Aromatoleum petrolei: one gene and its partner. The protein of the gene in region 1 interacts with the protein of each later gene in a pairwise test. Links are inferred from orthologs where the notes say so. Each region holds a gene or a part of one and is shown in the gene's direction. Other genes may lie near its edges.

Evidence for each region.
Region 2: the proteins of mobA (region 1) and moeA interact in binary tests that used the Escherichia coli proteins (3 or more experiments, as listed by UniProt). The link is inferred for Aromatoleum petrolei from one-to-one orthologs.

What each region holds. Positions count from the first base shown.
Region 1 is NZ_CP059560.1:2,638,851-2,653,666, forward strand. Bases 5,895-8,809 are described here. They hold mobA (molybdenum cofactor guanylyltransferase MobA), read left to right. Parts: upstream 5,895-7,017; coding sequence 7,018-7,602; downstream 7,603-8,809. Other genes in these bases: ToN1_RS12105 (formate dehydrogenase accessory sulfurtransferase FdhD), read left to right, coding at 6,185-7,021; ToN1_RS12115 (helix-turn-helix transcriptional regulator), read left to right, coding at 7,599-8,522; mobB (molybdopterin-guanine dinucleotide biosynthesis protein B), read right to left, coding at 8,488-8,809. Also shown: ToN1_RS12075 (molybdopterin-dependent oxidoreductase), read right to left, coding at 1-1,738; ToN1_RS12080 (hypothetical protein), read right to left, coding at 1,753-1,959; ToN1_RS12085 (TorD/DmsD family molecular chaperone), read right to left, coding at 2,012-2,656; ToN1_RS12090 (4Fe-4S binding protein), read right to left, coding at 2,653-4,710; ToN1_RS12095 (DUF3306 domain-containing protein), read right to left, coding at 4,873-5,418; ToN1_RS12100 (DUF3305 domain-containing protein), read right to left, coding at 5,415-5,882; more of mobB, read right to left, coding at 8,810-9,006; ToN1_RS12125 (sigma-54-dependent transcriptional regulator), read right to left, coding at 9,041-10,429; ToN1_RS12130 (sensor histidine kinase), read right to left, coding at 10,529-12,568; zinc metalloprotease HtpX, read right to left, coding at 12,701-13,549; fmt (methionyl-tRNA formyltransferase), read right to left, coding at 13,648-14,595; def (peptide deformylase), read right to left, coding at 14,592-14,816. UniProt on the Escherichia coli protein: Transfers a GMP moiety from GTP to Mo-molybdopterin (Mo-MPT) cofactor (Moco or molybdenum cofactor) to form Mo-molybdopterin guanine dinucleotide (Mo-MGD) cofactor.
Region 2 is NZ_CP059560.1:3,761,123-3,775,846, reverse strand. What follows is about bases 3,646-6,468. They hold moeA (molybdopterin molybdotransferase MoeA), read left to right. Parts: upstream 3,646-4,341; coding sequence 4,342-5,595; downstream 5,596-6,468. Other genes in these bases: phoU (phosphate signaling complex protein PhoU), read left to right, coding at 6,362-6,468; rpiA (ribose-5-phosphate isomerase RpiA), read left to right, coding at 5,618-6,286; ToN1_RS17120 (c-type cytochrome), read left to right, coding at 3,646-4,180. Also shown: ToN1_RS17140 (methyltransferase domain-containing protein), read left to right, coding at 1-880; ToN1_RS17135 (pyrimidine 5'-nucleotidase), read left to right, coding at 888-1,547; hemB (porphobilinogen synthase), read right to left, coding at 1,570-2,586; yihA (ribosome biogenesis GTP-binding protein YihA/YsxC), read right to left, coding at 2,782-3,432; more of ToN1_RS17120, read left to right, coding at 3,554-3,645; more of phoU, read left to right, coding at 6,469-7,063; ToN1_RS17100 (oxidative damage protection protein), read right to left, coding at 7,161-7,433; ToN1_RS17095 (sensor domain-containing diguanylate cyclase), read right to left, coding at 7,437-9,167; argA (amino-acid N-acetyltransferase), read right to left, coding at 9,226-10,587; pap (polyphosphate:AMP phosphotransferase), read right to left, coding at 10,725-12,212; ToN1_RS17080 (16S rRNA (uracil(1498)-N(3))-methyltransferase), read right to left, coding at 12,224-12,946; ToN1_RS17075 (inositol monophosphatase family protein), read left to right, coding at 13,150-13,959; ToN1_RS17070 (hypothetical protein), read left to right, coding at 14,038-14,307; ToN1_RS17065 (phosphoribulokinase), read left to right, coding at 14,353-14,724. UniProt on the Escherichia coli protein: Catalyzes the insertion of molybdate into adenylated molybdopterin with the concomitant release of AMP.

The sequences.
Region 1 (14,816 bases):
AGCCGAACTTCTTCGCGAAGGCGTACATGATCGTCTGGTCGGGCTTGGACTCGAACAGCGGCTCGATGACCTTCTCGCGCCACTGCAGCGAGCGGTTCGACGCGGTGGCCGAGCCGGAAGTCTCGAACTGCGTGCACGCGGGCAGCAGGTACACACCGTCCTTCCTCACCATCGCCGCCATCGACGCGGTCGCCGACGGGTAGGGGTCGATGACGACCAGGGTGTCGAGCTTCTTCATCGCCTCGACCATCTCCGCGCCGCGCGTCTGCGAGTTCGGCGCGTGGCCCCAGTACACCACCGCACGCAGGTTGCCGCCGGGCTGGTCGATGAGTTCCGGGTTCTCGAGCACGCCGTCGATCCAGCGCGACACGGTGATGCCGGACTTGGTCATCAGCTCCTCGGACTTGTAGCGCGCCTTGACCCACTCGTAATCCACGCCCCACACCCTGCACCAGTGTTTCCACGAGCCCGCGGCCAGGCCGTAGTAGCCGGGCAGCGAGTCCGGGTTGGGGCCGACGTCGGTGGCGCCCTGCACATTGTCGTGGCCGCGGAAGATGTTGGTGCCGCCGCCCGCGACGCCGACGTTGCCGAGCGCGAGTTGCAGGATGCACATCGCGCGCACGTTGGCGTTGCCGACGGTGTGCTGGGTCTGACCCATGCACCATACGACGGTCGAGGGTTTGTTCTTCGCCAGCGTCTCGGCGACGGTACGCACCTGCTCCTCGGGGATGCCGGTGACTTCCTGCACCTTGTCGGGCGTCCACTTCGCAACTTCCTCGCGCACCTTGTCGAAGCCGTAGACGCGCTGGCGGATATATTCCTCGTCCTCCCAGCCATTCTGGAAGATGTGGTACAGCAGGCCCCAGATGAAGGGGATGTCGGTGCCCGAGCGCAGGCGCACGTAGTAGTCGGCCTTGGCCGCCGTACGCGTGAAGCGCGGGTCGACGACGATCATCTTGGCGCCGTTCTCCTTGGCATGCAGGATGTGCAGCAGCGACACCGGGTGCGCTTCCGCCGCGTTGGAGCCGATGAACATCATCGCCTTCGCGTTCTGCATGTCGTTGTAGGAGTTCGTCATCGCGCCGTAGCCCCAGGTGTTGGCGACGCCGGCGACGGTGGTCGAGTGGCAGATACGCGCCTGGTGGTCCATGTTGTTCGTGCCGAAGAAGGACACGAACTTGCGCATCAGGTAGGACTGCTCGTTGCTGTGCTTCGACGAGCCGATCCAGTACACGGCGTCGGGGCCGGATTCCTCGCGGATCTTCAGCAGGCGGTCGCCCACTTCCTGGATCGCCTGCTCCCAGGTGATCTTCTGGTACTTGCCGTCGACCAGCTTCATCGGGTACTTCAGGCGGTGCTCGCCGTGGCCATGCTCGCGGATCGACGCGCCCTTGGCGCAGTGCGCGCCGAGGTTGATCGGCGAATCGAACACCGGCTCCTGGCGGATCCACACGCCGTTCTTGACCACCGCGTCGATCGCGCAGCCCACCGAACAGTGCGTGCACACGGTGCGGCGCACGCTCGCGTCGCCCGCGGCGCCTGCCGCTTCGGGGCTGGCCGCGTCGGCGCTGCCGATCAGGTTGTAGGGCAGCTGCGCCGCCAGCGCGCCGGCGCCCACGCCGAGGCCCGAGCGCTTGAGGAAGGTGCGCCGGTCCATGGTCTGGCCGAAGTGCCGCGCCGCCGAGCTGCGCAGCTGACGGGCGGCGCCCGTCGCCTGGGTGGATTTCCTCGTGAGCATCGCCTGTCCCCCGCCTAGATGCGCGCAGTGCGGTAGTAATTGCGGGCGTGCTCGCTGACGCCACGCTCCGTCCCGGTTTCGCCCGCCGCCGGTGCCGACGGCGCTGCGACCGCGGCCGGCTTGCCGGCGACCGTCGCGACGGCCGCCGCGGCTGCGGCGCCGCCGGCGCCCAGTGTCAGCAGGAAATGACGGCGCTGCAGGCCGGATTTCTTGTCTTCCATGGTCCTTCTCCCGTATCGGATCACTTGGCCGGCCCAAGGGACCGGGTGCGACCTACTCCATTGCGAAAGCTTCGCTCTCGATGTCGAAAAACACCCGCATCAGCGCACCGGTGCGGGCATAGAACCGTGCCTGCGGCGCCGCGGCGAGCGCGTCGGCGAGACGCACGTACCAGGGCTGCAGATGACGGACGAAAAAGCGCCGCTGCCGCGCAAGGCCGGCCTCGTCGGGGCCGGTGAGCACGAGGTGACGCATGACCTCGGCGAGCGCGGCGATGTGATCCTCGGTCTCGGCCACCCCCGGGCGGCGCGCGAGGCCCAGCTCGGCAAGGTCGTCGCGCAGTTCGGCGAGCGGCTCCTCCATGAGGAAGCCGGCGAGATAGAAGGAGCCGAAGAGCATCACCTCGGGCCGGCCGACGCCGTAGAACAGGGTGTGGTATTCGTCATGCAGGCCCCTCGCGTCGCTGTCCGCGGCGACCTCGCCGAGCCCGGCCCAGGCGACCGCGAACGGCGTGTCGCCGCTGCCGAGCACGCGCGCGGAGGCGACCAGCGCAGCGAGCAGCGGCGCTTCGGGCGCACCGAAGAACAGGTTGCCCAGCAGCGCGTAATGGTGCGCGCGCGCCCGGTCCTCGTCGGTGAGCACCGGGACGTCGCCGGGCAGCGGGTGCTGCGGCTGGAAGATCGTGGCAGGTGCGTTCATTCGGTCATGTTCCAGGCTTTGGCGCCGTTCTCGTTTTCCATCAGGTCGATCACGCGGCAGTCGGCGCACATGTGCAGGCGCCGTCGCTGCGCCTCGCTGGCGAACATCGAATGGCCGGCAAGGCGCGCGAACATCGCGTCGATCATCGGCTTGGCGCCCATCGCCGTGCCACAGCGCACGCAGTGGAAGATCTCGGCTTCCTTCAGCGGCACCACGCGGCGCGCCGCGTCGTCGAGCCGCAGGCGCGGCGTGAGCGCGACGGCGCTCTCCGGACAGGCGTTTGCGCACAGCCCGCACTGCACGCAGCTCTTCTCGAGGAAGCCGAGGCGCATCGCGTCAGCGGCGGCGCTGAGCGCCCCGGTCGGACAGGCACCGACGCAGGCCATGCACAGCGTGCAGGCGTCGCTGACGGCGACGGCACCGAAGGGGGCGCCGGCCTTCAGCGCGATCTCAGTGACCGGCGCGGGCGCGACCGCGTGCAGGTGGCGCAGCGCGAGGTCCAGCGTGTCGCGCTTCCTCGGCACGAGGCGAAAGCTCGCCGGGCGGCTCACGCCCTGCGCGGGCGACCAGTCCCACGATGCCGCCTCGAGGGCCGGCCAGTCCTCGGCCTCGATCACGCGCAGGTGCTCGCCGGCGTAGCCCAGCCCGGCGAGGATGGTCTGCGCATGGGCGGCCTGCGCCCACAGCGGCGCCGCGTCGTGCGTGCCCGCCGCCAGCACGGCGACCTGGCAGGCCCCGAGCGCGAGGCTGCCGAGCATCAGGTCGAGGCCCGCCGCATCGGCGCTCCAGAGCTCGAGCGGAATCACCCGCGCCGGCAGGCCCTTGCCGCGGCGCGCGAGGCGCTCGATCAGCGCGCGGCCGGCCTCGGCCGAATGGAACAGCAGGCAGGCATCCTCACCACCGGCCTCGCGGTAACGCGCGAGCACCGTCTTCACGCGCAGGCCGACGTCCTCGACGCGCGGATACTGCGGCGCGAGCGCGCCGGTCGGGCACACCGTCGAACAGGTGCCGCACCCCTGGCAGAGGTAGGGATCGACGCGCACGGCGTCGCCCGCGGAGGAAATGGCCTCGGCCGCACAGGCCTCGATGCAGTTCGAACAGCCCGCCTTGCGCGAGCGGCTGTGTGCGCACAGCTTGGCGTCGAGCGCGACGTAGCGCGGTTTCTCGAATTCGCCGACGAACTCGTCCAGCGCCTGCACCGCGAGCGCCTGGTCGAGCGGGTCGCGCCCCGGCGCAGCGTAGCCCTGCGGCGGCTCGACGCGCCTGAGCAGCGCTTCCGGCGAGAGGTCCAGCACGAGGTCGAAACGTCCCTCGCGCCGCGTGTCGGTGCGCGCGAAATCGATCGCGCCGACCGTGCCGCAGGCCGCCACGCAAGCGCGGTGCGCGCGACAGCGGGCGGCGTCGACCTGGTAATCCCAGCCGATCGCCCCTTCCGGACAGGCGCGGATGCAGGCGTTGCAGCGTACGCACAGGTCGAGGTCGATCGGGTTCTGCTGCGCCCAGACGGCGTCGAAGGCACCGAGGTGGCCGGAGAGCGTCACCCCCGCACCGGACCACACCGGATAGCGCCGTTCGAGCGGCAACTCGGCGTCGCGGCTCGCGCCGGTGAGCAGCACGGACACCTCGAAGCGCCCCGCCAGGCGCTCGGCCCAGCCCAGCGCCGCGCCGGCCTCGCCGACGATCAGCAGGTTCCTGCCCGCCGCCAGCGTCACCCCGGCGACCGGATCCGGCTCGGGCAGCATCGCCGCGGCGAGCAGCGCCGCCATCTTGGGCGTCGCGCCGCGGCCTTCGGCCGACCAGCCGGCGTTTTCGCGCAGGTTGAAGAAATCGATGCGCACCGCCGGACGCTCCGCCGCCACCTCGGCGAACAGCGCAGCCTCCTGCGTACAGCCGACGAGGACGTCGCCGCACGCGAGCGCAGACTCGAACTCACCGATCTCCCGCCGGCACAGCTCGTGATGGACTTTCAGCGGCCCGGGGATGCCCGCCGCGAGGGCTTTTTCATCGACTGCGAAACTGCGGTTGCAGTCGCACAGCCTGATCTGTCTCGCCACTTGGATGGTCGCCTGCCTGATTGGTGTGATGCAGCCAAGCAGAGGACGTACCAAGGAATCAGTAGAAAAAAGGAGCAGAACTCCTCGATTTACCGTAGAAGAACGCCGCGAACGCCATCAGCCGGGACTAAAAGTCCCAGCGGCCCCAAAATGTCGCATTTCCTACGCGCGATGCTCGGGCATGGCGTCGCCGTGGCCGTCGCCCTCATCCTCGCCTGCGGACGTCGCCGCCGCGGGTGACGGACCGGGCTCGGCAGCGGCGGCCGCCTGCGGCGGGGCCGGCTGCACGGCGCTCTCGTCCGCCTCCTCATCCTTGAGCAGGGTCTCGAACTGCCGCAGCTTCTGCAGCATGTCCGCCGGAATCGGGTCGCCGCCCGAATAATCGTCGATGTAGATGTCGAGCTTGTCCATGCGCTCGAAATGGAAGTGCGGATCGCTGAAGAGCTTGCGCAAGGCCGCGCGGCGCAGCGATTCGCTGACCTCCTTCTTCATGAAGGCGCTGAAGTCCGCCGCGAGGTCCAGGCTGTCGATGGGCGGCAGGGCCGCTTCCGCGGGGGATGCCGGGGTCGCGGCATCGGCCGCGGGCGGCACGGCGCGGGAGGCCGCGCCTGCGGCGCTCGGAGCCGCCGGCACCACCGGGGCCGCGGGCGCGGCGGCGCTCGTCTCGCCGCGCTTCAGCCGCGACCAGCGCTCGAGGAAACGGGTCATGCCTGCTCCCGGTCCTGCGCCAGCGGATCGTTGCGGCGGATCTTCTTCCGCGGCGCCGGCTTGTAGTGCAGGTTCACGAACTCGCCCACCCAGTCGGCGATCTCGCGCGGCATCGCCACGCCGTCGACCTGCTCGCCCGAATCGAGCAGGCGCGCCGCCTCGCCGTAGCTCACCGTGACGGAGAGCGGCTTCGCGACGCCGTCTTCCCTGCGCCACATCACGAACACCTTGGGCACCGGCGAACTCAGGTTGAGGAAGTAGTTGTCCGCCTCGTCGCGAAACAGCTCCAGCGCGAAGCCGCCGACGAGGTACTGGTCGCGGTCGGCCTCCGCCACCAGCTGGCGCGTCGCCCCGGGGTTGTCGCCGAAGGCCGGCACGACGCCGACCGCCTCCCACGCCTCATCCGCCCAGCGGCTCTGCAGGCGGCGGCGCTCCATGATGACGGCGAGGGGAAAACGGTCCATGCGACGAACTCCTGATGACTCGATCCTTCTTAGGATAGGCGAAGCGGCCACGGCGGGCGACCGTCACACCGCCGGCCGATGTCCGAATTTCCCGCCCGCCGCACTAGGAGCCTGTCGGACCTGAAGAATCGAAGCGAAAATTCGGCTGGGCGAGGACAGATTTTGTCGATTTTGCAGGTCAATAGTCATTCTATTGACCAAGAAAGCGGCGAAATATGGACCGCCCAGGCGGATTTGCAGCCGATTTCCTTTAAGTCCGACAGGCTCCTAGAATACCCCCTCGAACCCACCCGTCCCTCTCCATGCCCTCCGCCCCCGACACGCCGCGCCGTCCACTGCTGAGCCACGCGAGCCACCCGCTGACGGTGACGATCCCGGCCGTCGACGAGAACGGCGAGCACGTGCCGACACAGATCGCCGGCGAGTTTCCGCTGACGATCTACGTCGATCGCCGCGAGATCGTCACGCTGATGACGCTGGGCGCCGCGCCCGAGGCGCTGACGATAGGCTGGCTGCGCAACCAGCGCCTGGTCGCGAGCCTGGACGACATCGAGGCGGTGCAGGTCGATTGGGAGGTCAATGCCGTCGCGGTGAAGACGCGCAACGGCCTCGTCGACGCCGATGAGCGCCTCGGCAGCCGCACCGTCACGACCGGCTGCGGCCAGGGGACGGTGTTCGGCGGCCTGATGGACGAGATCGACGCGATCCACCTGCCGGCCGACCGCAGGCTCACGCAGGCGACGCTATACGCGCTGATGGACGCGGTTCGTCACCACGAATCGATCTACAAGCAGGCCGGCGCCGTGCACGGCTGCGCGCTCGCCTGGCCCACGGCCGACGGCTGCGAGATCCTCATGTTCGTCGAGGACGTCGGCCGCCACAATGCCGTCGACGCGATCGCCGGGCAGATGTGGCTGGACGGCCTCGGCGGCGGCGACAAGATCTTCTACACCACCGGCCGGCTCACGTCGGAAATGGTCATCAAGACCGCGCAGATGGGCATCCCCTTCCTCGTCTCGCGCTCCGGCCTCACGCAGATGGGCTGGGAGATCGCGCGCAAGATCGGCCTGACGATGATCGGGCGCGCGCAGGGCAAGCACTACCTTCTATTCACCGGCGAGGAGCGATTCACCCGATGAGCGTGCGCGAAAAGATCACCGGCGTCGTCCTCGCCGGCGGACAGGGGCGGCGCATGGGCAGCGTCGACAAGGGCCTGGTCGAGCTGCGCGGGCGGCCGATGGTGGCTCACGTGATCGAACGCTTCGGCCCCCAGGTCGACGAGCTGATCATCAACGCCAACCAGAACGCCGAACGCTACGCCGCCTTCGGCTACCCCGTGTTCCCCGACGACATCGGCGGCTTCGCCGGCCCGCTCGCGGGGCTGCACGCAGCGCTCTCGCGTGCACAGCATCCGCTGGTCGCGACCGCCCCCTGCGACTCGCCCTTCCTGCCGTCCGATCTCGTCGAACGCCTGTACCGCGGCCTCGCCGAGGCCGGCGCCGAACTCGCCGTCGCACGCACGTTCGACCAGCCCCACCCGGTGTTCTGCCTGTGCCGGCGCGACGTGCTCCCGCACCTCGACGAATTTCTCGCCGGCGGCGGACGCAAGATCGACTTCTGGTATGCGACGCTGAAGATCGTCGAAGTGCGCTTCGACGACGAGGAAGCGGCGTTCCGCAACATCAACACGCGCGACGAACTCGACGACGTCGCACGATGAGCGCGCCCGAGCCGCCCGTCCTCACCCCGCTCGTGCCGGAGAGCCCTTGCCTCACCGCGAGGCAGGCGGCGGCCTACCTGCACCTCAACGAGAAGAAGCTGTACGAGCTCGCCAACAGCGGCGAAGTCCCGGCCGCGCGCGTCGGCGGCAAATGGCTGTTCCCGCGCCGGCTGCTCGACGAGTGGCTGCTGGAACAGGCGCACGGCGGCGTGTTCACCGACCGCCTGCTGATCGCCGGGGGCGACGACGCGCTGCTCGCCGCCGCGGTGCGCCAGCTCGCCGCCGAACTCGGCGCCGAGGCCTTCGTCGCCTACAGTCCGACCGCGACGCTCCCCGGCCTGGAACAGCTCGCCCGCCGCCGCGCCGACCTCAGCGTCGTGCACTGGGGCGACGTCGGGCACAGCACCAGCCTCCACGCGACGCTGCTGCGCGCCCATCCCGGCCACGCACGCTGGACGCTGGTGCGCATCGGCCAGCGCGAGCAGGGCGTGCTGCTGCGCCCCGGCCTCGGCATGGACCAGCTCGACACGCTGGCCGCGTTCGACGTGCGCTGGGCGATGCGGGAACCCGGATCGGGCGCCGCACACTTCCTCGCCTCGTCGCTCAAGGCCCGCGGCCTGCGCGCGGACGACTGCAGCGTCGTCGCGACCGTGCATGGCGAACGCGAGGCCGCCGCCCTGCTTGTGCGCGACGCCGCCGACTGCACCCCCGGCACGCGCGCGACAGCGAGCGAATTCGGCCTCGACTTCCTGCCGCTCGGCTGGGAAGCGCTCGACCTCGCACTGCCGAAGGAGATCTACTTCCGCCACCTCTTCCAGCGCCTGCTCGTGCGGCTCGGCAGCGCCGAGATACGCGAGCTCGCGCAACAGCTCGGCGGCTACGATCTCACGACGCTGGGACGGGTACTGGATCCATCCTGAACACGTAATCCACGACGAAGTCCGCGACCGCCTGCGGGTCGTTGATGTCGAGCTGCGGCAGCGCGGTGTCGAGCTCGACGTCGGTCGCGACCGCGACGATGTGCGGATCCTGCTGGTAGAACGGTGCCTCGCGCACCGCCGTGCGGCGCACCTCGATCTTGGGAATCTGCGCGCGCTTGAAGCCCTCGACCAGCACCAGGTCGCAGGGCGAGAGTTTCTGCAGCAGTTCGTCCAGCGGCAGCTCCGGGTCGCCGCGCAGCTCGTGCATCAGCGACCAGCGCCGCCCCGAGCTGATCAGCACCTCGCGGCAGCCGGCATTGCGGTGCCGCCACGAGTCCTTGCCTTCGTGGTCGATGTCGAAACTGTGATGCGCGTGCTTGATCAAGGACACGTTGAGGCCGCGCGCGGCGAGCACCGCAACGACCTTCTCGATCAGCGAAGTCTTGCCGCTGCCGGACCAGCCGGCGAATCCGATCACTTTCAATGCTGTTTCCTGTCTCACGGGCGCCAGCGCGCACTCACGCGACCGACTCGCCCCACTCCGCGCACTTGCGCTCCAGCGTCTTGCGCGACACCCCCAGGCGCCGCGCCGCCTCCGACTTGTTGCCGCCGCACGCATCCAGCATGCGCAGGATGTGGCGCTTCTCGACCTCGTCGAGCGGCAGGTCCGTGCCGCCGGCGAGCACGTCGCCGCGCGCACCCAGCGCCTCCACCGGGAAATGGCCGAGGATCAGCGAGCGCTCGATGAAGTTGCGCAGCTCGCGCACATTGCCCGGCCAGCCGTAGGTCTCGAGACGCGCGAACAGCGTGTTCGACAGCGCGAGCGGCGGCACGCCCAGCTGCAGGGTCAGCTGCTGCATGAAATGGCGCACCAGGTCCGGGATGTCCTGGGCGCGCTCGCGCAGCGGCGGAATCACGATCTCGACCACCGCCAGGCGGAAATACAGATCCTGGCGGAAGCGCCCGGCGGCGACCTCCGCGGCCAGATCGCGGTTCGATGCCGCGATGATGCGCACATCCACCGGCACCTCGCGCTCCGAACCGACCGGCCGCAGCCTGCGCTCCTCGAGCACGCGCAGCAGGCGGGCCTGCAGCGCCAGCGGCAGCTCGCTGATCTCGTCGAGGAAGAGCGTGCCGCCGTGAGCATAGTAGAAGAGGCCGTTGCGCGTCTCGGTCGCGCCGGTGAAGGCGCCCTTCACGTGGCCGAAGAGCTCGCTCTCGATCAGCCCGGCCGCGATCGCCGCGCAATTCACCGGCACGAAGGGGCGCTGCGCACGCGGGCTCATGCGGTGCAGCGCGCGCGCTGCGACTTCCTTGCCGGTGCCCGATTCGCCCAGCAGCAGCACCGTGCTGGGCATCTGCGCGACGCGCCGCAGGACCGTGCGCAGCTCCTCCATCGCCGTCGAGTTCCCGACCAGGCCTTCGACGTCGGCCGACAGGCCCGCGAGCTCGCGCCGCAGGATGAAGTTCTCGCGCGCGAGGTGGGCGCGCTGGAAGCAGTTCTTGATCGAATTCAGGATCTGGTCGACACGGAAAGGTTTGAGGATGAAGTCCGACGCACCGCCGCGCAGCGCGTTGATCGCGGTGTCGAGGTCGGCGAAGGCGGTGATCAGGATCACGTCGCCGGCGAAGCCCGATTCGCGCAGCTCGTGCAGCCAGTCGAGGCCGGACTTGCCCGGCAGCGCGATGTCGAGGATCAGCAGGTCGAAGTGCAGCCGCGCCATCAGGCGCATCGCGTGCTCGGCGTCCGGCGCGGTTTCCACGAGGCCGCAGCGCGGCTTGAGCGCGCGCTCGAGGAAGCTGCGCATGCCTTCCTCGTCATCGACGATAAGGATCGAATGCGCCTGCCAGTTGAATTCCGGAGTTCCGCCGTGGCCCGGCGCGCCCCCGTCCCGCTCATGCTGCATCGCTGTCCTCTTCATGAGTCGCCCGTTTCTGCGAATGGCCGGCGCACAGTTGGATTTTGATGATAACCGAGCCTCCGCCACCTACGCCCCAACTACGCCTCACCAGCGCCGCAAAAACCCCGGAGCGCTCGGGGATTCGTCATAACGCGCGTCGCGCCTCAGCCACAGTGCGAACTCCGTGCCCTCGCCGGGCCGGCTGTCGACCTCGATACGGCCGCCATAACGCTCGACGATGGTGTAGCTGATCGACAGCCCCAGCCCGGTGCCGCTGCCCTTCTTGGTCGTGAAGAAGGGGTCGAAGATGTGCGACAGATCCTCCGGCGCGATGCCCTGGCCGGTGTCGCGCACCCGGATCACCGCGCCCACCGCCTCGCCGTCCTCGCCCCAGTCTGCCGTCGCGAGGCTCAGGCAGCCGCCCGCAGGCATCGCCTGCACGGCGTTCACGATCACGTTGATCAGCACCTGCTGCAGCTCGCTGCGGTTGATCTCGATGCGCGCGCCGGCACCGAAGTCGGTGATGACCTCGATCGCGCGGCGGTCGAAGTTGTGCTGCGTGAGGAACAGGCAGTCGGCGACGACCTCGTTCACCTCCACCGCCTCCGCGTACCCTGCGAACTCGCCCGGACGCGCAAACTGCAGCAGCTTGGTGACGATCTGGCGGATGCGGTCGGTCTGCTCGTGGATCAGGCGGATCTCCTGGCGCACGGGCTCGGCGGCTGGCCCCAGCTGGTCGCGCATCACATCCAGGTTGCCCTGGATCACCGCCACCGGGTTGTTGATCTCGTGCGCGACGCCCGCCGTCAGTTCGCCGATCGCCGCCAGCTTCTCGCTCATCACCAGCTGCTGCTGCGCACGCCGCAGCGTCTCGTTCGCCTCGCGCAGCTCCAGGGTGCGCTCGGCCACCTTGCGGTCGAGTTCCTCCGCCCAGCGCTGCAGCTCCTCGCGCTTGGCCGACAGCGTGTCGAGGAGCTGGTCGAACTCGCCCGCGAGCCGCCCCAGCTCGTCGCGGCTCGCCACCTCGCCGACGCGCGCGTCCGCTTCGCCCTGCTCGACGCACTGGATCACCGCGTTCATGCGCTCGATCGGCCGGAACACGCTGCGCGCCCAGCGCAGGCTGAGCACCGCACCGGCCGCGCTGATGGCGATGAACAGCGCGAACAGCGCCCCCATCGCCATGCGTCCCGCGCTGCGGAAGGGCTCCTCCAGGAAACCGACGTACAGCATCCCGACCCGCTCCCCGCGACCGTCCGCGATCGGCTCGTAGCCCGAGACGTAATCGTCGTTCACGACGAAGGCCGTGCCCAGCCAGGTCTCGCCGCGCCCCAGCACGCGTTCGCGCACCGCCTGCGACACACGCGTTCCGAGCGCCCGCGTGTCGCCGAACAGGCGCACGTTGGTGGCGATGCGCGCGTCGTCGAGGAACAGGGTGGCGGTCCCGCGACTGCCGAGCGGCAGCGAGCCGTCGCGATAGACGATGGCGTTGATGCGGTCGACCATTTCCAGATTGCCGTTGAGCAGCACGCCGCCCTCGAGCACGCCCACGAGGTTGCGCTTTGCGTCATACACCGGTGCGGCGGCGTGAATCACCAGTCCCCGGTCCTCTGCGGTGCGCGCATCGGGTGCGGCCGCACGCGTTTCCACCAGCGGCAGCCACGCGCGCTCACGCAGCGCCGGGGACAAATATTGGAGCGCCTCGGGCGCGAATCGTTCTACCGTCGTCAGCGCGGTGCCGTTCAGCGCCGACGCCACCGCCGGCCAGGCGAGGCGCGGGGCGGCCGCGCCCGCGAGCGGCTGCGACGCCGCCAACGGGCGGCCTTCGCGGTCGAGCAGCAGCAGGAAGTCCAGGCGCCGCCCGGGAGCGAGTTCCGCGAGCAGCGTGGGCAGCGCCGCCGGCTGCGCGGCGAGCAGCCCGACCAGGCGGTGCGATTCGGCGAGCGCCTGCACGTCGTGCCCGACGCCGATGCGCACGCGATCGAAATACTCGTGCGCGGTGACGAGATCGGAACTGATCTTGAAGTTCAGCAGGCGCTCGTAGCCCTCGCTGCCCCAGGTCCATACCAGCCCCAGCAGCACCGGCACCCCGACGACCAGCGGGGCGAGCACCAGCGCGAGCAGCTTGGCGCGGACCGACCTGCGCAGCCGATCGGTCCAGCGCGGGCGCTTCGGCGCATCACGATCCGCCGCGCGCCCCGACGCCGTGGGAGCGGATTCCTCCGCGAACGGGACCGTTTCGCGGCTGAAGCCGCTCCCACCGGACAAGGGTGGGGAAGCCTAGCGACCTACCATCATCTCGCGCAGGCGGGCGACACGCTCCTGCGTGGACGGGTGGGTCGAGAACAAGCCGCGCAGGCCGCCGCCCGACAACGGGTTCATGATCATCATCTGCGCCGTCTCGGGATGCGCCTCGGCAGCGTGCATCGGGATGCCGCGCGCGTAGGCATCGATCTTCGCCAGCGCGCTCGCGAGCGCCTCGGGGTCGCCCGAGATTTCCGCGCCGCCACGGTCCGCGCCGAACTCGCGCGTGCGCGAGATTGCCATCTGGATGATCATCGCCGCCATCGGCGCGAGGATCATCACAAGGATGGACAGGATCGGGTTGGGCCGCTCGTCGTCGCGGCTGCCGCCGAAGAACATGCCGAACTGGGCGAGCATCGAGATCGCGCCCGCGACCGTCGCCGAGATTGTCGAGATCAGGATGTCGCGGTTCTTCACGTGCGCCAGCTCGTGCGCCATCACGCCACGCAGCTCGCGCTCGGACAGCATGCGGATGATGCCGCTGGTCGCCGCGACCGCCGCGTGGTCGGGGTTGCGCCCGGTCGCGAAGGCGTTGGGCTGCTCCTCGTCGATGATGTAGACCTTGGGCATCGGCAGGCCGCCGCGCTGCGCCAGGCCGCGCACCATGTTGTACAGATAGGGCGAGCTGGTCTCGTCGACCTGGCGCGCGTTGTACATGCGCAGCACCATCTTGTCGGAGAACCAGTAGGCCCACACGTTCATCGCACCGCCGAACAGCAGCGCGATCAGCATGCCCTGCTTGCCGCCGAGCATGCCACCCACGGCACCGAACAGGGCGACGATACCTGCCATGAGGATCGAGGTCTTGAGCCAGTTGCCGAACATGTGCGTATTTCCTTCCTCAGTGATTGGGCTTGTATGACCCCATGTGGGGCCGAACGCCTAGGCTTCAATGCGGAGCGGGGATTTCTCCCCGCGTGCCATCAGGCTCCGCTGCCGAAGCGTTCGCCTGCACTGACCGGGAATCCGCGCAGAAATTCCCCGGCGGGCATGCGCCGGCTGCCCGGCTTCTGCAATTCGACGAGGCGCAGCGCGCCCTCGCCGCAGGCGACGAGGACCCCGGACTCGTCCGCCGCCAGCACCGTGCCCGGCTCGCCGGCTGCGGCGACGGGCTCCGCACGCCAGATCTTCACCGCGACCTCGCGCAGCGTGCCGACCGCGCCCGGAAAGGGATTGAAGGCCCGCACCGCGCGTCCGATCTCGACCGCCGGGCGACGCCAGTCGATCGCCGCCTCGGCCTTGCCGATCTTTGCCGCGTAGGTCACCCCGGCCTCGGGCTGCCGCTCCGCCCTGAGCGTGCCCTGCGGCAGCGCGCGCAGCGCCTCCACCACCATCTCCGCCCCCAGCGCGGCGAGGCGGTCATGCAGGGTCGCGGTCGTCTCGTCGGGGCCGATGGCGATGGCGCGCTTCATCAGCATCGCGCCGGTATCGAGCCCCTCGTCCATCTGCATGATCGTGATGCCGGTCTCGGCGTCGCCGGCCTCGATCGCGCGGTGAATCGGCGCCGCGCCACGCCAGCGCGGCAGCAGCGAGGCGTGGATGTTGATGCAGCCCAGGCGCGGCAGCTCCAGCACCGCCGGCGGCAGCAGCAGGCCGTAAGCCGCGACGACAAGGATGTCCGGCGCGCAGGCGGCGAGCGCCGCGCGCTGCTCCTCGGTGCGCAGCTTCTCGGGCTGGTCAACGGCGATGCCGTGCGCCAGCGCGACCTGCTTGACCGGACTCGCGCTGAGCTTCATGCCGCGCCCGGCGGGGCGGTCCGGCTGGGTCAGCACCAGCGGCACCTCGAATCCCGCGGCGAGGATCGCCTCCAGCGCCGCGGCGGCGAACTCCGGCGTGCCCGCGAAGGCGACGCGCAAGGAAGGCGCGCTCACGCGGTGATCCGCGCTTTCTTCGCCAGCCGCGTCTTGATGCGGCCGAGCTTCAACGGCGACAGGTATTCGACGAAGACCTTGCCTTCGAGGTGATCGAGCTCGTGCTGGATGCACACCGCCAACAGGCCGTCCGCTTCCAGTTCGAAGGGTTTGCCGTCGGCGTCGAGCGCCTTCACGCGCACGCGCTCGGCGCGGCACACGCTCTCGTAGATGCCGGGCAC
Region 2 (14,724 bases), 1.1 Mb from region 1 along the record:
AGATTTCGCGCTCGACCGCAAACTCCTGATCCGGCGCTTCGGCCGCGCGGCGGCGACCTGCGAAGAGGTTGCCGTGCTCGCGCGCGAGGTCGCGCGGCGCATGGACGAGCGGCTCGACTACATCCGCATCGAACCCCGGCGCATCCTCGACCTCGGCTGCGGCACAGGGGCCGACTTCGACACGCTGGGGCGACGCTTCCCTGCCGCACAACGCGTCGGCGCCGATTTCGCGTTGCCCATGCTCGCCCGTGCGCGCGGCTCGCGCGGCCTGCTCGACCGCCTGCGTGCGCTGGGACGGCCCCAGGGGCCTTCGCTCGCCTGTGCCGATGCGGCGGCCCTGCCCTTCGGCCGCGCCAGCATGTCGCTGGTGTGGTCCAACCTGATGCTCAACTGGCTCGCCGACCCGCTGCCCGCGCTGCGCGAAATGCATCGCGTGCTGGAAGTGGACGGCATGCTGATGTTCTCGACGCTGGGCCCGGACACCTTGCGCGAGTTGCGCGCCGCCCTGCCGTCCACCCACGGCGAGCGGGTGCACCGCTTCATCGACATGCACGACCTGGGCGACGCCCTGGTGCAGGCGGGCTTTTCCGACCCCGTCATGGACATGGAAGTGCTGACGCTGACCTACGCGGACCTCGACGAACTGCTGCGCGACCTGCGGCTGTCGGGCTGTGCCAACGCGAGCGTCGCGCGCCCGCGCGGCCTGTCGGGAAAGGGGGGCTGGGATGTCGCCCGGAGCACCCTCGAGGCGCTGCGCCGGGATGGCCGCCTGCCCGCCACCTTCGAGGTGGTGCAGGGCCACGCATGGAAGGCCCAATCGAAGACGACCGAGGACGGCCGCGCCATCGTCCGCTTCCAGCCGCGCCCGGGCAGGGCCTGAGGCCGACGTGAGCAAGCCCTGCGCGGGGCCGGTGTGGCTCTTCGACCTGGATAACACGCTGCACAACGCCAGCGCCCACATCTTCCCGCACATCAACGTCAGCATGACGGCCTATCTCGCGCGCCATCTCGCCCTCGACGACGAGGAGGCCAACGCCCTGCGGGTGCGCTACTGGCGCCGCTATGGCGCGACACTGACCGGCCTCATGCGCCACCACGGCGTCAATCCGCACCACTTCCTCGCGGAAACCCACCGCTTCGAACGCCTGCACGCGATGATGGTGTTCGACCGCGCCCTCGGCGCACTGCTGCGCCGCCTGCCCGGGCGCAAGATCGTGTTTTCCAACGGACCGCAGCGCTATGCCGGCGCCGTTCTCGAGGCAATGGGGATCCGCCGCCACTTTGCGGCGGTGTATGGCATCGAGCAGATGCGCTTCCATCCGAAACCGCAGATGCACGCCTTCCGCCACCTGCTGCACGACCTGCGGCTGCCGCCGCAATGCTGCATCATGGTCGAGGACACGGCCGAGAACCTGCGCACCGCCCGCCGTCTGGGGATGAAGACGGTGCTGGTCGGCCGAGGCGTGAAAAAGCCGGCCTACGTCGATGTCAGGATCGCATCCATCCTCGACCTGCGCCGCGCGGCCGGCCGCCTTCTGCCGCGGTAGCGCTACCGCGGCAGCACAGCGCTCAGCCCGCGGCCTTCAGCCAGCGCGCCGCATCGAGTGCGAAGTAGGTCAGGATGCCGTCGGCACCGGCGCGCTTGAAGGACAGCAGCGCCTCCATCACGCACGCCTCTTCCGCCAGCCAGCCATTGGCGATCGCCGCCTTGAGCATCGCGTACTCGCCGCTCACCTGATACGCGTAGGTGGGAACCTGCAGTTCGCTCTTCACGCGGCGCACGATGTCGAGATAGGGCATGCCCGGCTTGACCATGAACATGTCGGCGCCCTCGGCGATGTCGAGCGCGACCTCGCGGATGGCCTCGTCGGTGTTCGCCGGGTCCATCTGGTAGGTGTACTTGTTGCCCTTGCCGAGGTTGCCGGCCGAGCCCACCGCATCGCGGAAGGGGCCGTAGAAGCTGGAGGCGTATTTCGCCGAATAGGCGAGGATGCGCGTGTAGATGCGATTGTCGCCGTCGAGTTCGGCGCGGATGCGCGCGATGCGGCCATCCATCATGTCGGACGGAGCGACCACGTCGGCGCCCGCCTGTGCATGGCACAGCGCCTGTTTCGCGAGCGCCTCGAGCGTCTCGTCGTTGAGCACGTAGCCGCGCGGGTCGTCGGGGTCGATCAGTCCGTCCTGGCCGTGGCTGGTGTAGGGGTCGAGCGCGACGTCGGTGATCACGCCGAGTTCCGGGAAGCGCGCCTTGAGCGCCTGCACGACGCGCGGCACGAGGCCGTCCGGATTCCACGCCTCCTCGGCACCTTCCGTCTTTCCGGCTGCATCGATCACGGGGAAGAGCGCCAGCGCGGGCACGCCCAGCGACACCGCCTCCTCGGCAACGTGCAGCAGCTTGTCCAGCGACACGCGCGTGACCCCCGGCATCGACGGCACGGTCTGCGTGACATTGTTGCCTTCGAGGACGAAGACCGGATAGATGAGATCGTCGGCCGACAGACGCGACTCGCGCATCAGGCGACGCGAGAATTCGTCGCGGCGCATCCGCCGCATGCGGGTCGCAGGAAAGGTTCCGGTAGGACGCATGTTCGATCCAGCTCCAGTTCAGTTATTCGACACGAAACATAAGGTAACGAATTCGGATGGGAACTTATTCAAAGTCCATTTACTCTGAAAGTTCGGATGGTGACGAGCCGTCCCCCGCTTCACCTCCCTGAGCGGGTGCCTTAATCCCGTTAAGGCGTTTGACCCCGGGCTTTATCCCCTTTAGCCCGGGGTCTTTTATTTTCCGGCACCACCCAGCCGCGCCGCAGCCGGAATCGGGCGCAACTCTTCCGTCGGAAGATTCAGCCAGCCCGCCACGGTGTGCTCCACCTCTTCGGCCCCGACCTTCTTCAGGCTCGAAAACAGTTGCACCGTGACCTGTGCCCCCATCGGCGCCACTTCGCGACGCACCGCGGCCAGCGTTGCAGCGGCCTCGTTGCGTGTGAGCTTGTCCGCCTTCGTCAGCAGCACGTGAATCGGCCGCCCGCTGGGCAGGAACCAGTCGATCATCTGACGATCGAGCGGCGTCAGCGGATGACGGGAATCCATGATCAGCACCAGCCCGACGAGATTCTCGCGCCGGCGCAGGTAGTTCTCGAGGAGGCTCACCCACTGCCGGCGGATCGCTTCGGGCACTTTCGCGTAGCCGTAGCCTGGCAGGTCGACCAGCACCGCCCCGCAATCGAGACGGAAGAAGTTGATCAGCTGCGTACGTCCGGGCGTCTTCGATACATATGCCAAACGAGTATGATCGGCAAGCGTATTGATGGCACTCGACTTGCCGGCGTTCGAACGGCCGGCGAAGGCAATCTCCGCCCCGTCGGGAACCGGCAGATCGCCCGGTTTTGCAATGGAAATCTCGAATTTTGCGTTGCGGAAGAGCGACATCGGAAAGGAGAGGAAAACGCGGATGGTTATGCCGGTCGGCGTACATTGCATCGCGCAAATCCCGCCAGCTGTTATAGAATACCGCGTTTGCGATAACCACTCACGGCTTTCTGAGGACACCATGATCAAGCGTTCCCTGCTGCTCTCGCTGCTGCTGGTTACGGGCGGCCTTCATGCCCAGGACCAGGCTCCCGACCTCGCCAAGGCGAAACAGACTGCAGAAACCCTCTGCGTCGGGTGCCACGGCGCCGACGGCAACAGCCCGATTCCGGTCAACCCGAAACTGGCTGGCCAGCATGCCGACTACCTGTTCAAGCAACTGAAAAACTTCAAGGGCTGGAACGGCAAAGCTGCCGAACGCGAGAACCCGATCATGGGCGGCATGGTCGCCGCGCTCGAGGAAGCCGACATGAAGGCGCTTGCGATCCATTTCTCGTCGCAGACGCTGCAGCCGGACTCGGCCAAGAACCCTGAGCTCGCAAAGCTCGGCCAGAACATCTGGCGCGCCGGCATCCCGGCCAAGGGCGTCCCTGCCTGTGCCGGCTGCCACGGTCCCGCCGGCGCCGGTCTGCCTGCGCAGTTCCCGCGCCTTGCGGGCCAGTACGCGGACTACACCGAAGCCCAGCTGAAGGCTTTCCGCGACGGCGTGCGCAAGAACGACCCTGCACAGATGATGCAGACCATCGCCCTGAAGATGACCGATCCGGAGATGAAGGCAGTCGCCGACTACGCCGCCGGCCTGCGCTGATCGTCCGGTTCCGCCGGAGTCTCGAAAGGGGTGGCCTGGCGCCACCCCTTTTCCTTTTCCGGCACCTCATCGTCCTGCCCGACCTTCGCACGACGCGCAAGATCGGACGATAATGCTCCCTTTGCATGATCGAGCGAACGCAGCATCCAGGAACGATAGCCATGGCACAGAACCCCGGTAGTCCGAACTCCGCCCGCTCGCCCAACTACACTGCCGCCGAGGCGAGGCAGGCAATCCTCGGACGGCTTTCCCCGACCGGCGGGTGGGAACGCATCAACGTCCGCAGCGCCCTTGGGCGCGTGCTCGCCGAGGATGTCATCGCGCCGTGCAACGTGCCGGCGCACGACAACTCGGCAATGGACGGCTACGCGGTACGCCATGCCGATCTTGCGACGCAGGGCGAGAGCGTCCTGACGGTGGTCGGCACCGCATTCGCCGGCAAACCCTTCTCCGGCATCGTCGGATCCGGCCAGGCCGTCCGCATCATGACCGGAGCGCCAATTCCGGAAGGCGCCGACACCATCGTCGTGCAGGAAGTCGCGCGCGCAGCCGAAGGGAAGGTGCACGTTCCCCCGGGGCAGCGCGCAGGACAGAACCTCCGCCGCGCCGGCGAGGACCTGGCACTCGGCGGCGTCGCCCTGCCCGCCGGCAAACGCTGCGGCCCTGCCGAATTGGGCCTCGTCGCCTCGCTCGGCATCGCCGAAGTGGTCGTGCGCCGCCGTCTGCGCGTGGCTTTTTTCTCCACTGGCGACGAACTCGCATCGATCGGCAAGCCGCTTGCACCGGGCGAGGTGTACGACAGCAACCGCTACACCTTATTCGGCGCACTGTCGCGCCTGGGCTGCGACCTCATCGACATGGGGGTGGTGCGCGACGACCCGCAGACTCTGGAAACGGCCTTCCGCGACGCGTCGGCCAATGCCGATGTAATCTTGACCAGCGGCGGCGTATCAGTCGGCGAGGCGGATTTCATCCGCGAGCTCGTGAATCGCCTGGGCGAGGTTGCCTTCTGGAAGATTGACATCAAGCCCGGACGACCAATGGCCTTCGGCCGCGTCGGCGATGCGTGGCTGTTCGGCCTGCCAGGCAATCCCGTCGCGGTGCTGGTGACCTTCTACCAGTTCGTGCAGGACGCCCTGCAAACCCTGTCCGGCGTATCACCGCTGCCCGAGCCGGTCTTGTTCGAAGTGGCATGCGGGGAGAGTATCCGAAAGCAGCCCGGAAGACGCGAGTTCTTGCGCGGGCGCCTTGCCGTCGTGAATGGCCGCCAGACGGTACGGCTCGCCGGCGCCCAGGGCTCCGGCGTGCTGCGCTCGATGTCGGAAGCGAACTGCTTCATCGTGCTGCCCGAAGAGCGCGGCGATATCGAGGCAGGCGACACCGTGCAGGTACAGATCTTCGACGGTCTCGTGTGAGACATACCAACAGGACGACGCAATGAATCAGGACGAACTTAAGAAGGCCGCAGCGCGAGCGGCGCTGGATTACGTCGAGGACGGCATGATCGTCGGTGTCGGCACCGGCTCGACGGTCAACCATTTCATCGATGGGCTGGCCGACATGCGCGACCGCATCGCCGGAGCCGTCTCCAGCTCGGAGGCGAGCGCACGCCGGCTCGAGTCCTATGGCATCCCCCTGGTCGACCTCAACGACGTAACCGAACTACAGCTCTATGTGGACGGCGCCGACGAGATCGACGGCGGGTTTGCCATGATCAAGGGCGGCGGCGGCGCACTCACGCGCGAAAAGATCGTCGCTGCGGTCGCCGATCGCTTCGTCTGCATCTGCGACCAGTCCAAGCTCGTGAACTGCCTCGGCGCATTCCCCCTGCCGGTGGAAGTGATCCCGATGGCCCGTGCCTATGTCGAGCGCCGCCTCACGCGCATTGGCGGACGCCCCGTGCTGCGCGAAGGCTTCGTGACCGACAATGGCAACCTGATCCTGGACGTACATGGGTTGCGCATTCGGGATCCGAGGAGCCTGGAAACGGAAATCAACCAGATCACCGGCGTGGTGACCAACGGCTTGTTCGCGCTACGCGGCGCCGACCTGCTGCTGATGGCCACCCCCGCCGGGGTCGAGCGGCGCGTGGCGGTGACTTCCTGAATCGAAGACATCGGTGCAATATTCCCGTCACATTAGGCTGCTAGCCTCGCGGACTCTCGGGACCGGAACATGAAGATGAACAAGCACACCTACACGCAGTTCGACAAAGAGCTGGAAGCCATACGCAAGCGCCTGCTGGAAATGGGTGGACTGGTGGCGCAGCAGCTGACGCGTGCGATCGAAGGCCTCGGGACGGGCAACCAGGATCTGCTCGAACAGGTCATCGCCGATGACCGCAAGGTCAATGAAGAGGAAGTCGCGCTCGACGATGCCTGCATCCATGTCATCGCGCGCCACGCCCCGGCAGCGGGCGACCTGCGCATGGTCATGACGATGATCCAGATGATCACAGACCTCGAGCGCATCGGCGACGAGGCCAAGAAGATTGCCAAGGCGGGGCGCCAGATCATCGACTCGGACGCCGCCTTCGTTCCCAAGGTGGAGCTGCGGCACGTGTCGACGATGGTCGTCGAGATGCTGCAGGGCGCGCTCGACGCCTTCGCGCGCATGGACCCGACGGCGTCGCCCGACATCGTGCGGCGTGACAAGGAGGTCGATGCAATCTTCAAGGGCATCATGCGCCAGCTCATCACGTACATGATGGAAGATCCGCGCGTGATCACGCGTTCGCTGGACGTGCTGTTCATCGCCAAGTCGATCGAGCGCATCGGCGACCATGCGAAGAACCTGTCCGAATACGTGGTGTACATGGTCAAGGGCCGCGACGTGCGCCACGAGGGTGTCGAGGCGCTGGAGCGCGCATCCGGCGCCAACTGACGGCAATCGCGCCGCCCTGTCGTGGCGGCCAATGCAAAAAGGGATGGCCGCGGCCATCCCTTTTTCATTGGCGCGCGCCGATCTCCGGCGCTCAAGCTCACTGCGCCGGGGGGACGTAGCCGCCGACCTGGTCGGCGCCACCGCCGAAGAAATGCTTTTCCATCTGCTCCGACAGGTACTTGCGCGCACGCGCATCCATCAGATTGAGACGGTTTTCGTTGATCAGCATGGTCTGGTACTTGACCCACTGCTGCCAGGCTTCCTTCGAGACGTTGTCGAAGATGCGCTTGCCGAGCGCACCGGGAACCGGGGGCAGGTCCAGCCCCTCGGCCTCGCGACCAAGCTTGATGCAATTGACCATACGGGCCATCGTTCAGTCCTCTCTTCTGCAATCGGGTTCATCGGATTCGGTGGGGCTCATTCTAGCGGATTCCCCGGCACAGCTCTCAGCCATGGTCCATTGATCGCGCCCGCCGCTCTTCGAGCGGTACATCGCCTGGTCGGCTGCCGCGATCAGCTGCTCGGAGGTCGATGCGTGGCGCGGGTAAATCGCGATCCCGAGGCTCGCGGTGATGCCGACGGTACGCCCGCCAAAGTCGAAGCGCAGCCCCTCGATCACCTCGATGATGCGGTGCGCAAGCTCGCACAACTCGGTCTCGCCGGCATCGGGCACCACGACGCCGAACTCGTCGCCACCGAGGCGGCAGAACATCTCGTTGCGGCGGATAACGTCGCCGACTCTGTCCGCCAGCGACACCAGCACCTCGTCCCCGGCCTGGTGGCCGAACTCGTCGTTGATCGGCTTGAAACCGTCAAGGTCGATCGCGAGGAGGCCGACCTCGTCGCCGCGGCGCGAGGCGTCGGCGAGTTGCCGGTCGAGCTCCTCGTGGAAGCGACGACGATTGTAGAGCCCGGTCAGCGGATCGTGCTCGGCCAGCTCGACCAGCCGCTGCGCGGTGCGGCGCTGTTCGGTGACGTCCTCGTAGATCCACAGACGCCCGATGCCACGACGCCCTTGCGCAGCCTCGACGAGCGCGGCGATGTCGGTGACGATGCGGCCGTCCTTGAAATGCACTTCATGAGGCTCACTGACGACGTAGGTGCGCAACACCGCGTCGATGTGCTCAAAGTAGGCTTCGGGCTGCTCGATGAGCTCGGCGACGCGGCTTTGCAGCACCACGTCGCGCATGCCGATGAGGTTCTCGTCGGGCGGAAAGCCCCAGATGTCCAGCATCGCGCGGTTGTAATAGAGCACACGGTGGTCGCGGTCCATGAACAGGATGCCCAACCGGATGACATTGAGCAGCGCCGACAGGCGCTGGCGCTCGTCGTTCGAACGCGCGAGGTAGCGCTCGCGCAGCGCCTGCGCGCGCCGCAGTTCGGTGACGGTTTCGAGGAGCTTGTACTCGGCTTCCTTGCGCGCCTGAATGTCCTCGGCCGACATCCTCAGGCCGGCGGGCTGCGTGACGTCCCTGCCCAGCGGCCGCCAATGGCAGGCGACCCAGCAGATGTGGCCGTCCTCGCGTAACAGCCGCATCTCGAAATCCTCACCGAGACTCCCCTCCGCCACGCGCTGCGCCATGCGCTGGCAGTAGCGGCGATCGGATTCATGCACCAGCAGCGCGAGCGCATCGGGTGCCTCGAGGCACGCCGCGGGACTCCAGCCTGTCAGCCGCTGTATTGACGGGCTGATCCAGGTCAGACGTCCGCGCATGTCGAACAGGGCTTCCACGCCATGCACGCCTTCTGCAATCTCGCGCAGGCGGGACACGCCAATGGCAAGCTTATCCAGCCGCTTCGCGTGATCTGCTGCGGACCCGCGAGCTCCCGCGTCGAGGGAAAGATGCGCGACGGTTTCCAATGCATCGAGACGCGACGCGATCGCGGCGTCATCGCCGGTCTGCCGGCGGACCGCCGCGTTGCCATAGAGGAGCGCCACACCGCCCCCCAGCCCCCCCGCCGCAAGGAGCACCGGACCCAGCACGCCCCAGTCGCCAACCACGCCGAAGTGCGCGCCGGCCAGGGCGCCAAGGCCCGCGAGCAGCGCTCCCGCCACGCCGGCCAGCGCCGGCGCAGCCCGCCACGGGACTTGCTTGCCGCTCACGAGGCCTCCGCACGCATGCTGCACGCGCACCATCGGCCGGACAATGCGCGCGCGTCCGTCATAGCTTCTTCACGAACACTTTCGAGCGGCGCTGGTAGTTGTACAGCTCGCGCTTCTTCTGCGGCAGGGCCTCGGGACCGATTTCGCTGAAACCGCGTTCGCGGAACCAGTGCGCGGTGCGCGTCGTGAGCACGAACAGGCGCTCGAGGCGCTGGTTGCGCGCGCGCTGCTCGATTCGGCGCAGCAACTGGTCGCCAAGCCCCGCGCGGCGGTATTCGGGAGTAACCGCAAGGCAGGCGAGCTCCGCCGCACGATCGTCGGAAAAAGGGTACAGCGCCGCGCAGCCGACCAGCACGCCGTCGTGCTCGACGACCGAGAAGCGGTCGATCTCCTGTTCCAGCAGTTCGCGCCCGCGCCGCACCAGCGTGCCGTCCGCCTCCATCGGCGAGATCAGCGCGACCAGCGCGGCGACATCCTCGAAGCTCGCGTCGCGCAGACGGAACAAGGGGTCGCGAGACACGACGGTACCGACGCCGGCGTGGGTGAAGAATTCCAGCAGCAGGCCGCCGTCCTTGTCGTGATCGATGAGGTGCACGCGCGACACGCCGCGCCGCACCGCGCGGATCGCGCACGGCAGGTAGAGGTCGAGGTCCTCGGTGAGCCCCTCCCCCGCATTGAACATGCGCTCGGCCTCGTCGGCGGTGACCGAATCGATCAGGCGCTGGTCCGCATCCAGCAGCCCCGGCGCGTCACACAGGTAGATCAGCTTCTCGGCCTTCACCGCAACGGCGACCGCCTCGGCAACCTCCTCCATGCTGAGGTTGAAGATCTCGCCTGCCGGCGACACTCCCATTGGCGAGATCAGCACGACGTTCTGCTGGTCGAGGTCGGCGTTGATCTCCTCGGCGATGATCTTGCGCACGGCGCCCGTGTATTGGTAGTCGACGCCATCGACGACCCCTACCGGACGGGCCGTGATGAAGTTGCCTCCGGTCACGCGCATGTAGCTGCCCGCCATGGGCGTGTTCGGCAAGCCCTGCGACAGCAGCGCCTCCACCTCGAGGCGGGTGACCGCCATCGCGGCCTTCACGCATTCGAGTGCATCGGCATCGGTGACGCGCAAGCCGTTGTGGTAGCGCGGCTCCAGCCCGCGGCGCGCGAGCTCGGCCTCAATCTGTGGACGTGCGCCATGCACCAGCACGAGGCGGATGCCCAGCGCGGCGAGCAGGTTGCAGTCGTAGGCCAGGCTCTGGGCGCGCGCGCCGGCGGCGACCTCCCCGCCGAAGGCGATGACGAAGGTGCGTCCACGGAAGGCGTGAATGTAAGGCGCAGCCCCGCGCACCCAGGCCACGAACTGCTCGGTCGACGCCGCGATGTCGGATGCCGCGGGATTGGAGGAGGGATTGGAGTGGCCGCTCAATTCTTCACCATCAGGAAATCATAAACCTCGCCGGGTGCGGCTAAGGGCACGCGTGCCCGGTCCATTCTAGCGGAATGCGCGGCGCATGGCGGCGCGAGCTCCTCACGGCGGGGTGACGCGGCTGCCGACCCGGTCCGTCAGCGATCCAGGACGGACTCGAGCCGTTCACAGAGCGTGCGCAGCACCTTGATGCGCGCAAACAGCTTGTTGTCCGCCTCCACCAGCGTCCAGGGCGAAGTCTCGGTGCTGGTGCGATCGACCATATCGCACACGGCATGGGCATAGCTGTCCCAGCGTTCGCGGTTGCGCCAGTCCTCGGCGGTGATCTTGAAGCGCTTGTGCGCCTCGGCTTCGCGCGCGCGGAAGCGCTCCAGCTGCTCGTCCTTGCCGATCTGCAGCCAGAACTTGAGCACCACCGCACCGGCGTCGGCGAGCTGGTCCTCGAAGTCGTTGATCTCCGAATAGGCGCGCATCCAGTCTGCTTCCGAGCAGAAGCCCTCGACTCGCTCGACGAGGACGCGGCCGTACCACGAGCGGTCGAAGATGGCGACCCGACCTTGCCGCGGCAGATGGCGCCAGAAGCGCCACAGGTAGGGCTGGGCGCGCTCCTCCTCGGTCGGCGCGGCCACCGGCACGACGTGATACTGGCGCGCGTCGAGCGCGGCCGTGACGCGGCGTATGGTGCCGCCCTTGCCCGCGGCATCGGCCCCCTCAAACACCAGCACGAGCGAACGCCCGCGGAAAGCCTCGTCGCGCGTGAGCAGCGCGAGTCGCCCCTGGTAGCGTTCGAGCAGCGTCTGGTACTCCTTCTTGTCCAGCGGCTGACGCAGCACGAGGCTGTTGAGCAGGGTGCGAGCGTCCGGCGCGGGCGGCAGCGGCGGCGCGGTCTGGCGCGTCACGAAGTGGCGCGCGCTGGCATCCAGGCGCTTGCGCAAGGCGTCGAGGAGCGTGCGCGCGACGAAGAGTTCGCGGTAACACGGATCGGAGCCGTCGACGATCAGCCACGGTGCCTCGCCCGTGCTGGTATGGCGCAGCGTGTGTTCGGCCACCTCACGGTGGCGGTCGTAGCGTTCGCACGCATGCCAGTCCTGCTCGGTGACCCGCCAGCGCGTGCGCGGATCCTTCTCCAGTGCCTTGAGGCGCTTGCGCTGCCCGTCCTTCGAGAGGTGGAACCACAGCTTGATCAGCAACACCCCTTCGCGCACCAGCATCGCCTCGAAGCGGTTGATCTCGTCCAGACGCTGATCGAGGTCGGCCTTTTTTGACACCTTGTCGACACGCTCGCGCATCGGGTCGGTGTACCAGTTGCCGAACAGGATGCCGATGCGCCCGCGCGGCGGCAGCGCGCGCCAGAAGCGCCACATGAAGGGACGCTCAGCCTCCTCGGTGGTGGGCGAGTCGAAGGCCAGCGTCTGGATGTGGCGCGGATCCATCCACTCATTGAGGAGGTTCACCGTCTCGCCCTTGCCGGCGCCATCGATGCCGTTGATCAGTACGACGACGGCAAAGGATTTCGCCTCGAGCAGATCGAACTGCGCGTCGAGCAGCTGCGCACGCAGCGCCGGCTCGGCGGCATCGTACTCGTCCTTGTCGACCTTGTGGCCCAGTTCTGCCGATTCGAACATCGTCCAGCCTCCTAGAAATCGCCCCACGCGGTCTGCAGTGCGGCGATCGCGGCGAGTCCGGCGGTTTCGGTCCGCAACACGCGCGGTCCCAGCCTCATCCCGACGCAGCCGGCGCTGCGGCACGCCGCGAGTTCGTCGTCGGACCACCCGCCTTCGGGGCCGATCAGCAGTTGCGCCTCCCCGGCCGGGCGGACGGCATCGAGCAGACGCTGCGTCGCCATCGGATCGAGGATCAGCCGCAAGCACTCACGGTGGCGTGCGAGATAGTCGCGCAAGCCGCAGATCGGTGCGACGAGCGGGACACGGTTGCGTCCGCTCTGCTCGCAGCCCGACACCGCGACCTGCTGCCAATGCTCGACCCGTTTGGCCGCGCGCTCGCCGGCGAGGCGCAGGACCGAACGCTCCGCCTGCACCGGGACGATCGCTGCCACGCCCAGTTCGACCGCCTTCTGCACGATCCAGTCCATCTTGTCGCCGCTCGCGAGGGCCTGCACCAGCACCAAGCGCAGCGGCGACTCGCGCTCGACCTCGCGCCGATCCTGCAGCGCAGCGAAGCATTGCTTGCCGCGCACGGACAGCAAGGCAGGCACCTCGCCGCCGCTGCCGTCGAACAGGATGACGGGATCGCCGTCGCGCAGGCGCAGCACGCGCGCAGCATGGTGGGCCAGCGCCTCGGGCAGCTGGATCTCGCCGGAAGCCGGCAGCGGGAAGGGGCAAAAGAAGCGGGAAATCATCGTGGTGTATTATAAGGACACTGCATTCCCGCGAGGCCCGCGCCCGGCACGGCCATGATTTCCAGTGTTCCCGAACGCCCCTCACGCGGCCTCTCAAGCGGCCCATTACGCGCCCGCCCGGCGCCAGTCTGCATGGCGTGCCGGAACGCGTCGGCCGGCAGTCCCCTGCCCATCGGCGGGCTGATGAGCGCGGGGCAACGCTGATGCCCACGGCCAGCCAAAGGCTTGCGCAGGCGCGGGCGCTCGAATCGCTGGTGCGCGACATCGCGCGCGAGGTGATCCTGCCGCGTTACCTGAAGACCGCACGCAACCGCAAGGCGGACGGCACGCTGTTTACCGAGGCCGATCTCGAATCTCAACGCCGCTTTTCCGAGGAACTGCCCAAGCTGGTGCCCGGGGCCGTGCTTGGCGAGGAGATGAGCGCCGCGGAGCAGGCGCACCTGTGGAGCGACGGGCGAAGCGGCTTGTGGTGCATCGATCCCATCGACGGCACCACGAATTTCGCCAATGGCATTCCCTTCTTCGCCGTCTCGATCGCCTATCTGATCAATCACGAGCCGCGCTTCGGCGTCGTCTACAATCCGGTCACCGACGAATCCTTCTACGCGGCCAAGGGCGCCGGCGCCTTTCTCAACGGCGTCGAACTGCCGCTGCGCGTGGCTGCGGCGCATCTGCCGGATGCGGTGGCCGGCATCGACTTCAAGCGCATCAGCCACCACCTCGGCGACGAACTGGCCGTGCGCCCGCCGTATTTCTCGCAACGCAATTTCGGCTCCAGCGCACTCGAATGGTGCTTCGTCGCCGCGGGACGGCTGGACGTGTATGTACACGGCGGGCAGATGCTTTGGGACTACGCGGCGGGCAAGCTGATCCTCGATGAAGCGGGCGGCAAGGCAACCGGACTGGACGGCGGGACGGTGATCGCGGGCCCGTCGATCAAGCGCGGCGTGATCGCCGCGGCCAGCCCCAGCCTGTTCACCGAGTGGCGCAACTGGGTCAGCGCCCACTCCTGATCGCCCGGCACCAGGCCTGAGGCGAACGCACACGAACCCTGCCATGATCCCCCGTCGCAGCACCCCTAGAAGCGATTCATGACTCTATCCGCCGCCACACCCTCAGGTTTGCAGGAACGCCGCTCCCATCCCCGCGTGCGCGAGATCTTCATCGAGGCGTGCGAACTGATCATGCCCTTCTTTGCCCGGGAAAACCGCTGGGGCAACTCGACGCTCGACCACCTCGCCTACCGCGTGCTGCGCGACCATTACCCCGAGCTCTCCTTCGAGGAAGTGCACGTGCTGGTCGTCGCCGCGCATCGCGTCCACGCCACCCGCGGCCAGCAAACCCGCTTCAACGACGCGTGAGCGCAGCGCGCCACACCCCGTGACCCCACCGCAACGGCAACCATCATGTCGACCAAACATCCCATCATCGCCGTCACCGGTTCGTCGGGTGCCGGCACCACGACCGTCAAGCACACCTTCGAGGCAATCTTCCATCGCGAGAACGTGAATGCGGCCATCGTCGAAGGCGACAGCTTCCACCGCTACACGCGCGAGGAAATGACGAAGCTGATCGAGGAAGCCGAGCGGGCGGGCCAGCGGGGTATCAGCCATTTCGGTCCCGAAGCAAACCTCGTGGAGGAACTCGAGGCCCTGTTCCGCGCCTACGGCAAGTCGGCAACCGGACGGCACCGCAGCTACATCCATGATGCCGAACGCGCCGCGCGCACCGGCCTGCCGATGGGGAGCTTTTCCGGCTGGGAGGATCTTCCGGTCGGC